2 regions of the Streptomyces sp. NPDC017448 genome follow, and region 2 is predicted to be linked to the other one. Evidence: riboswitches for the same ligand, from Rfam matches in the RefSeq annotation. Region 2 holds a riboswitch; the other holds the start of a gene.
The links. Region 2 has a riboswitch for cobalamin ahead of ACH4K1_RS30175 (cobalamin biosynthesis protein). Riboswitches for the same ligand answer to the same signal wherever they lie in the genome.
Positions count from the first base shown of each region.

Region 1: it holds a riboswitch for cobalamin, as region 2 does, so the genes downstream of both, ACH4K1_RS24195 (ABC transporter substrate-binding protein) here and ACH4K1_RS30175 (cobalamin biosynthesis protein) in region 2, are expected to answer to the same signal.

Region 1 is NZ_JBIRLM010000016.1:78,327-82,669, forward strand. Features, by position in the region: gene ACH4K1_RS24185 (acyl carrier protein) at 85-360, shown strand; gene ACH4K1_RS24190 (beta-ketoacyl-[acyl-carrier-protein] synthase family protein) at 357-1,583, shown strand; cobalamin riboswitch at 1,730-1,917, shown strand; gene ACH4K1_RS24195 (ABC transporter substrate-binding protein) at 1,977-3,023, shown strand; gene ACH4K1_RS24200 (FecCD family ABC transporter permease) at 3,200-4,198, shown strand; gene ACH4K1_RS24205 (ABC transporter ATP-binding protein) at 4,195-4,343, shown strand, end outside.
Region 2 is NZ_JBIRLM010000026.1:52,250-56,592, reverse strand. Features, by position in the region: gene ACH4K1_RS30180 (cobyric acid synthase) at 1-1,135, opposite strand, end outside; gene ACH4K1_RS30175 (cobalamin biosynthesis protein) at 1,213-2,178, opposite strand; cobalamin riboswitch at 2,314-2,446, opposite strand; gene ACH4K1_RS30170 (hypothetical protein) at 2,603-2,821, opposite strand; gene ACH4K1_RS30165 (anion permease) at 2,834-4,096, opposite strand.

The DNA.
Region 1 (4,343 bases), on a different contig from region 2:
TCCAGTTATTTCGGACGGTGGGCCGACGCGTTCGCCCCCCGCAGTACACCGCACACCCACGGAACACCGATGAGAGGAATCGCCATGACGACCATCCACCCCAAGATCACCGAGGTGCTGACCGGGACGTTCAAGGTGCCCGCCGCCGAGATCCTGCCGGAGTCCACCATGGACAGCCTGGAGATGGACTCCCTCGCGGTCGCCGAGTTCGCCGTCATCATCAAGGAGACCCTGGGCGTCACCGCCGACTCCGAGAAGCTCTACAAGGACGCCACGCTGGCCGACATCACCGCGTACATCGACGCGGCCGTCGGCGGCGCGGCGGCCGAAGCGACGGTGCCGGTGAGCAACACCCGATGAAGCGACCCGCCATCGCCGTCACCGGGCTGGGAATGATCACCCCGGTCGGCCACACCACCGACACCACCTGGGACGGGGTCCTCGCCGCCGTCTCACCCGCCGCGACCGTCCCCGGACTGGACGGCTGCGCCGTCGACTTCGCCTGCACGGTCTCCGGCATCGACCTCGACGACGCGGTCGGCGGCCGGTCCGCGTTCCGGATGGGCCGGTACGTCAAGTTCGCCCTCCTGGCCGCCCGTGAGGCGGTCGCCGACGCCGGGCTCGACCCCGCGCACTGGGACGGCGCCCGGGTCGCCGTCGTCGTCGGCACCAGCAGCGGAGGATCCGCCGGGCTCACCGAACAGGCCGTCGCGCTGGAGCGCCGCGGCCCCGAGGCCACCTCGCCCTCGGGCATCCTGCTGACCATCCCGAGCATGCCCGCCGCCGAGATCGCCATCGACATGAAGGCCACCGGCCCCAGCCTCGCCCCCTGCACCGCCTGTTCCTCCGGGGTGACCGCGCTCTCGGTGGCCCGGGACATGCTGACGCTGGGCCACTGCGACATCGCCGTCGCCGGCGCCACCGAATCGATCGTCTTCCCGGTCGCCATGACCGGCTTCGGCCGCTCCGGCGCGGCGGCACCGCGGGACGGCGACCCCGCCCGGCTCTGCCGCCCCTTCGCCGCCGACCGGGCCGGGCTCGTCATGGGCGAGGGCGCCGCCATCATGGTCCTGGAACGGGTCGAGGACGCCCGGTCCAGAGGTGCCGCCCCGCGCGCGCTGATCGCCGGGACCGGCGCCACCACCGACGCCCACCACCCCACCAGCCCCCACCCCTCCGGGGCGGTCGCGCGGGCGGCCGTGGACGCCGCCCTGCGCGACGCGGGCTGGCGGGCCGAGGACGTCGACCACGTCAACGCGCACGGGACGTCCACCCCTCTCAACGACGCCACCGAGGCCGCGCTCATCGGCCGGGCCTACCCGCACCGGCCTCCCGTCACCGCCCCCAAGGGCGTACTGGGCCACTGCATGGGGGCGGCGGGCGCCATCGAAGCGGGACTGACGATCCTCACCCTCCAGCACGGGGTGATCCCGCCGATCGCGAACCTGGACGCCCCCGAGCCCGGGTTCGCCATCGACTGCGTCACCAAGACCCCGCGCGTGACTCCCGTACGACGGGCCGTCAGCCACTCCTTCGGCTTCGGCGGCCAGAACGCGGTGATCGCCCTCCAGGCCGCCCCCTGACCCAGGAACCCCTGCCCCGGGCCGGGTGGACCACGGACTCCGGCGCCCGGGCGGAATTCCCCGGGCCGGTGCGGCGGGCCGATCCCACGCCGCACCGGCCCCGCGCACCGGGCCGCCGCACCGCGACCGGTCCGCGGGACGGTGCGTGATAGCTTGCCGGGGCCAGTCGAACCCCAGCGACGGGGTCAGGGAATCCGGTGCGAATCCGGAACTGACGCGCAGCGGTGAGGGGGACGGGCGGGGCCACGGCCACTGGAGCGCACCCGCGCTCCGGGAAGGCGCCCCGTCCGGACGAACCCGAGTCCGAAGACCTGCTGGCGCCCGCGCCCGTACCCGGGCGCGGGAACCGTACGACGGGCTCCGCGACAGGGCCCAGAGACACCGAGGTCCTTCGTGCTGCCCACAGCCGCTCCCGCCCCGATACGAACCGCCGCCCTGCTCGCGGCGGGCCTCCTCGCGCTCACCGCCTGCGGCGGCCCGGGCGTCGGCCGGGCCGCCGAGGGCGGCCGCACCGACGGATTCCCGCTCACGTTCGAGAACTGCGGGCGCACCGTCACCGTGCAGGCCCCGCCCGAGCGGGCCGTCTCCGTCGACCAGGGTTCGACCGAGATCCTGCTCTCGCTCGGCCTCGCCGACAGGCTCGCCGCCACCGCCACCTGGACCGACCCGGTCATGAAGGGGCTGGAGAAGGCGAACGCCGGCGTCGAGCGGATATCGGACAACCGCCCCTCCTTCGAGAAGGTCCTCGACCAGGAGCCCGACTTCCTCTCGGCGTCCTTCACCTCCACCCTCGCCAAGGGCGGTGTGGCGCCCCGCGAGCAGTTCGAGAAGCTCGGCGTCCCCACCTACGTCTCGCCCGCCGACTGCACGGCCAAGGACGACAGCGGCGGTGGCGACGGCGCCCGGACCGCGCCGCTGACGATGGAGACGGTCTACGACGAAGTGCGCGAGCTGGCCCGGGTGTTCGCCGTCCCCGAGCGCGGCGAGAAGCTGGTGGAAGACCTCCGGGCACGGGTGGCGAAGGCCAAGGAGGGCGTCGACGCCTCCGGCGCGTCCCTCCTCTACTGGTTCTCCGACTCCAAGGCGCCCTACCTCGCGGGTTGCTGCGGCGCCCCCGGCGTCATCACCGACCAACTCGGCGCGAAGAACGTCTTCGACGACACGCACGAGGAATGGCCCCGGATCAGCTGGGAGACCGTCGCCGACCGCAACCCCGACGTCCTGGTCGTCGGCGATCTGACCCGTACGACGCAGACCGCCGAGAGCGCGGAGAAGAAGATCGCGTTCCTGGAGTCCCACCCGGTCACCAGGACCATGGACGCGGTCAGGAACCACCGCTACGTGCTGCTCAGCGGACAGGCCATGAACCCCACCATCCGGACCGTCGAGGGGCTGGAGACCGTCGCGGCCGGCCTGCGCGGCTTCGGGCTCGCGGGGTGAGCGCCGGCCATCCGGCGGTGGAGGACCACCCGCCCGGCGGCAGGGAGCGGACGTCCGGAGTCCCCGGCGCCCCGCCCGGACCGGCAGGACGCCCCAGCGCCCCACCCGGCCCGGCGGGGGATTCCGCCCCCCGCGGACCGCTCCGGAAGGGCGGCCGGCCCGGCGCCCCGCTCGCCGTGCTGCTGTGGGGCGGCTCCATCCTGCTCCTGCTGCTCTCCGTCGCGGTCGCCGTCACCATCGGACCCGCCCGGATCTCGGTCCCCGACGTGTGGTCCGCCGTCGCCGCGCACCTCGGTTTCGGCGCCAGTGATCTCAGTCCGATCCGGGACGGCATCATCTGGAACCTCCGTATGCCGCGCACCCTGCTGGCCGCCGTGTGCGGAGCCGGACTCGCGGTGTGCGGCACGGTGATGCAGTCCCTTCTGCGCAACCCGCTCGCCGACCCCTTCGTCCTCGGCGTCTCCTCCGGGGCCTCGACCGGGGCGGTCGTGGTGGTCGTCCTCGGGGTCGGCGGGGGAGCGGTGTCCCTGTCGGCCGGGGCGTTCGCCGGGGCGCTGGGCTCGTTCGCCCTGGTGATGCTGGTCAGCCATGTCCTCGGCGGCTCCACCGACCGGGTCGTGCTCTCCGGCGTCGCCGTCATGCAGCTCTTCTCCGCCCTCACCTCCTTCGTCGTGATGACCTCCGCCGACGCCGAGCAGACCCGGGGCGTGCTGTTCTGGCTGCTCGGTTCGCTCAGCGGGGCCGGCTGGAGCGAGGTCGCCGTCTGCGCCGCCGTCCTCGCCGTCTGCCTGACGGCCTGCCTGGCCCACGCCCGCACCCTGGACGCCTTCGCCTTCGGACAGGACGCGGCCGCCGCGCTCGGCGTGAACGTCGCCCGCACCCGGACCGTGCTGCTGTGCGCCACCGCCCTGCTGACCGCCGCGCTGGTCAGCGCGGCCGGGGCGATCGGCTTCGTGGGTCTGGTCCTGCCGCACGCCGCCCGCGCCCTCACCGGCTCCGGGCACCGCAGGCTCCTCCCGGTCACCGCGCTCGCCGGAGCGGTCTTCCTCGTCTGGGTCGACACCCTCGCCCGGACCGCCCTGGACCCGCAGGAGGTACCGGTCGGCGTCGTCACCGCCCTGATCGGCGTCCCCGCCTTCGTCCTCGTCCTGTACCGCACCCGGAGCAGCCGATGACCGACCCCGCGAGCCCCGGGGGCTTCCCCGTGGAAGCCCCCGGGGGGCTGCGCGCCGAGCGCGTCGGGCGGGAGGCGGGCGGCCGGCTCATCCTCGACGGCGTGACCATCACCCCGCCGCCCGGCGCGACCGTGGGACTCCTCGG
Region 2 (4,343 bases):
TCTTGGCCCGGTCGAAGCGGATGCGTACGGGCAGCAGGCCGAGCCCGTCCACGACCCCCGCCCGCGACTCCACCTCGTCCTCGATCCGCTCGCCGAGCACCTGGAAGCCGCCGCAGATACCCAGCACCGGCCGGCCCTCCGCCGCCCGCCGGGCCAGCCCGTCCGCGAGGCCGCGCTCGCGCAGCCAGGCCAGCGCCTTCACGGTGCCGCGCGTCCCGGGGACGACCACCAGGTCCGCGTCGGCCAGCTCCTCGGCCCGGTCCACGAACCGCACCACGACGCCCGGTTCGGCGGCCAGCGCGTCCACGTCGGTGAAGTTCGACATCAGCGGCACCGCGCAGACCGCGACCCGCAGCACGTCCTCGCCGTGCGGGGGAGCCACGGCCGACTCCCGCACCGCGCCCCGCAGGGAGACCCGCAGGCCGTCCTCCTCGTCGATGCCGAGCCCGTGGGCGAACGGCAGCACCCCGTACGTCCGCCGCCCGGTCAGCCCGTACAGCATGTCCAGCCCCGGTTCCAGCAGCGAGACGTCGCCCCGGAACTTGTTCACCAGGTAGCCCGCGACCAGCGCCTGGTCCTCGGGGCCCAGCAGCGCGGTGGTCCCGAAGAACGAGGCGAAGACCCCGCCCCGGTCGATGTCCCCGACCACCAGCACCGGGAAGCCCGCCGCCCGGGCGATCCCCATGTTCACGATGTCGGTGCGCCTGAGGTTGATCTCCGCGGGGGAGCCGGCCCCCTCGCAGATCACCGCGTCGTACGTCGACCGGAGCTGCTCCAGGCAGTCGGTGACCGTGCCGAGCAGCGCCTCCTGGCGGCCCCCGTGGTACCCCCGCGCGCTCATCTCGCCGACCGGCCTGCCCATCAGGACCACCTGGCTGGAGCGGTCGCCGCCCGGCTTCAGCAGCACCGGGTTCATCAGGGCCGTCGGCTCCACCCGGGCCGCCTGCGCCTGCATCGCCTGGGCCCGGCCGATCTCCGCGCCCTCCCGGGTCACGAAGGAGTTCAGCGACATGTTCTGCGCCTTGAACGGCGCGACCTTCACGCCCCGGCGCACCAGCCAGCGGCAGATGCCCGCCGTGACGACGCTCTTGCCCGCGTCCGATGTGGTCCCCGCGACCAGCAGTCCACCGCTCATGCCCGCTCCCGCTCCCGTTGCCCCGCCGGGCCGCGCACGCCCGTACCCGTTCCGTACCGTCTTCCGCGCCGGACCGTTCACGCCCGTCCCCGCTTCCGCCCCGCGAGAAGGCGCCCCGCCGCCAGCCGGCCCGCCGCGCAGACGCCGAGGGCCAGCACGCCGACCCGGCGAGACAGCCGCACCGCGCGCTCGATGTCCGCCCCGCGCACCTCCCGCCCGGCCGCCCCGTTCAGCACGGGGCGGTGCTCGACGCGCCCCGCGTACGCCAGCGTCCCGCCGAGCCGTACGCCGAGCGCCCCGGCGAACGCGGCCTCCACCGGCCCCGCGTTCGGGCTCGGATGGCGGTGCGCGTCGGCCTTCCAGGCGCGCACGGCGTCCCGGGGCCGCCCGCCGCCCGCCACGGCCAGCGCGGCCGTCAGCCGGGCGCCCGGCCACCCCGCCACGTCGTCCAGGCGGGCCGAGGCCCAGCCGTAGCGGCGGTAGCGGGGCGACCGGTGGCCGACCATCGCGTCGAGGGTGTTGACCGCCCGGAAGGCGACGAGCCCCGGCACCCCGCCGATCGCGCCCCACACCAGCGCGCCCACGACGGCGTCCGAGGTGTTCTCCGCGACCGACTCGACGACGGCGCGGGCGATCCCCGGGCCGTCCAGGGCCTGCGGATCGCGCCCGCACAGATGCGGCAGCCGCTCCCGGGCCGCCTCCACGTCCCCGGCGTCCAGCGCCCCGCCGACGGCACGGGCCTCCCGGCCCAGCGACGTACCGCCGAGGACGGACCAGGCGGTGGCGGCGGTCAGCGCGACGGCGAGCGCGGGGCGGTCGCGCACGGCGCGCGCGGCCAGCGCGGCGGCCCCCGCGGCGCCTCCGGCGCAGACGAGGGTGTGCAGCGCGCCCCGGCCCCGGTCGTCGCGCCACAGCAGGGACTCCACCCGCGCGGCGGCGCGGCCGAAACCGGCGACGGGGTGGCCGCGCCGGGGGTCGCCGAACAGGGAGTCGGCGATCAGCCCGGCCGCGGCGCCGTACGCGAAGACGCGATCGGCCCGCACGGGTCAGCCCGCCGCGGGGAGAGGCGTTCCGGCGGCTCGGCCCGGAGTCGGGGGCACGGAATGCGGCACACGGCGGCCGGGCATGGCGTAGTCCTCACTCAGGGTCCGCGCCCTGGTTCGACGTGACGGCGACGAGAGTCTCCTGGCTCCCGGATCCGCAGTTCCCCCGGCCTTCCAGCCCGCGTACCGCGAGCCGTGACGTCCGATGTGGGGGAGTGCTCCCCGGTGACAGTGGCGGGACCGCGCCGGATTCGCACCGGCTTCCTCTGCTGTCGCCGTAAATGGCTCCGGCAGTCCACCACGCCCCGCGAACAACCGTCAACTCGCCGTTGACCTGCGGGGCTCCACTGTGGGCAGACGCACATCGGGCCGGACACACAGATGTGTGTCCGGCCCGATGGGGCGCCCGCGGGCGGGGTACGGGTCAGGCGACGATCAGGTAGATCCCGTACGCGACCGCCGCCGCGCACGCCGCGAAGCAGGCGTAGGCGCTGGTGCGGGCCAGCGCCGCCGAACCGCCGCCGGACGTGGCCGACAGCTTGGAGAGGGCGACGATGCCCAGGGTGAAGAGGCCGACCAGCGCGACGGTGACGACGAGACTGACACCGAAGACGGAGGCGAGAGCTGCCCAGTCGATTTTCATACGGATCTGTCCTTACACCGTGGCCGTCGGCCGGGCCGGGTCGTCGGGCGCCGATGCCGGGGCCGCGATGGTGGTCATGAGGTCGGCGGCCGGGACGCCGGCCGGCGGCGGCTGGACCGCGGCCATGGCGGTGGTGACGACGCCCTGCGGCTCGTCGGCCGCGGCCGAGTCGTTGACGTTGGTGTGGTCGACCGGCTGGCGGCGCGAGGCCAGCCAGATGGCGAACGAGCCGCCGATCAGCAGGAGCGCGGTGACGGCGATGCCCCACGTGCCCTGCTTGGTCAGGAACTCGGCGGCGGCGCCGACCAGCCCCGCGGCCGGCAGCGTCAGACCCCAGGCGACGAACATCCGGGTGGCGGTGGACCAGCGGACCACGCCCCCCTTGCGGCCGAGGCCCGCGCCCATCACGGCACCCGAGCAGGACTGGGTGGTGGAGAGCGAGAAGCCGAGGTGCGAGGAGGCCAGGATGACGGTGGCCGCACTGGTCTGGGCGGCGAAGCCCTGCGGCGGCTTGAGGTCGGTCAGGCCGCTGCCCATGGTGCGGATGATGCGCCAGCCGCCCAGGTAGGTGCCGAGCGCGATGGCGACGCCGGCGGAGACGATGACCCACATCGGCGGGTTGGAGCCCGGGGCCAGGACGCCGCTGGTGACCAGGGCGAGAGTGATGATGCCCATCGTCTTCTGGGCGTCGTTGGTGCCGTGGGCGAGCGAGACGAGACCCGCGGAGGCGATCTGCCCGGCCCGGTAGCCCTTGGCGGTGGACTTCTGCTGGTTCGGGTCGGTGACGTTCCGGTTGATCCGGTACGTCAGCCGCGTGGCCAGCATCGCGGCGAGGCCGGCGACCACGGGGGCGGCGATCGCCGGGAGGAGGACCTTGGTGACGACGGTGCCGCCGTTGATCGAGGACCAGCCGGCCGACATCACCGCGGCGCCGATCAGACCGCCGAACAGGGCGTGGGAGGAGCTGGAGGGCAGGCCGACCAGCCAGGTCAGCAGATTCCACAGGATGGCGCCGACGAGCGCCGCGAAGATGACCTCTGTTCTGAGGCCGTCCTCATTGACGATCCCGCCGGAGATCGTCTTGGCGACCTCCACCGAGAGGAACGCGCCGATCAGGTTGAGAACGGCGGACATCGCCACCGCTGTCTTGGGTTTCAGTGCGCCGGTCGAGATGGTCGTCGCCATCGCGTTGGCGGTGTCGTGGAAACCGTTCGTGAAATCGAACACGAGAGCTGTTACGACCACAATCGCAAGCAGCAGCGTGATGTGTTCCATTTACCCAGGCAATCGTTCGACGTCAGTGGCTAGTAGAACGTAGGCAACCTGGATGAACGGAAGATGAACTGGGCAGGGCGTTGTGGTGACCCCAAGCGGAGTGGGCCGCTTCCGGTTGTGTGCGGGAGAGGCCGAGCGAGGCCCGTGGGGTGCGGCGTGGGCTGCTCTTTGCCGCTTGTTGGCGAAGATTTTTGAACGGCCGTTCGGCACTCGATGGAGATCCCCGTCACGTGCCGTGCGACGTTCC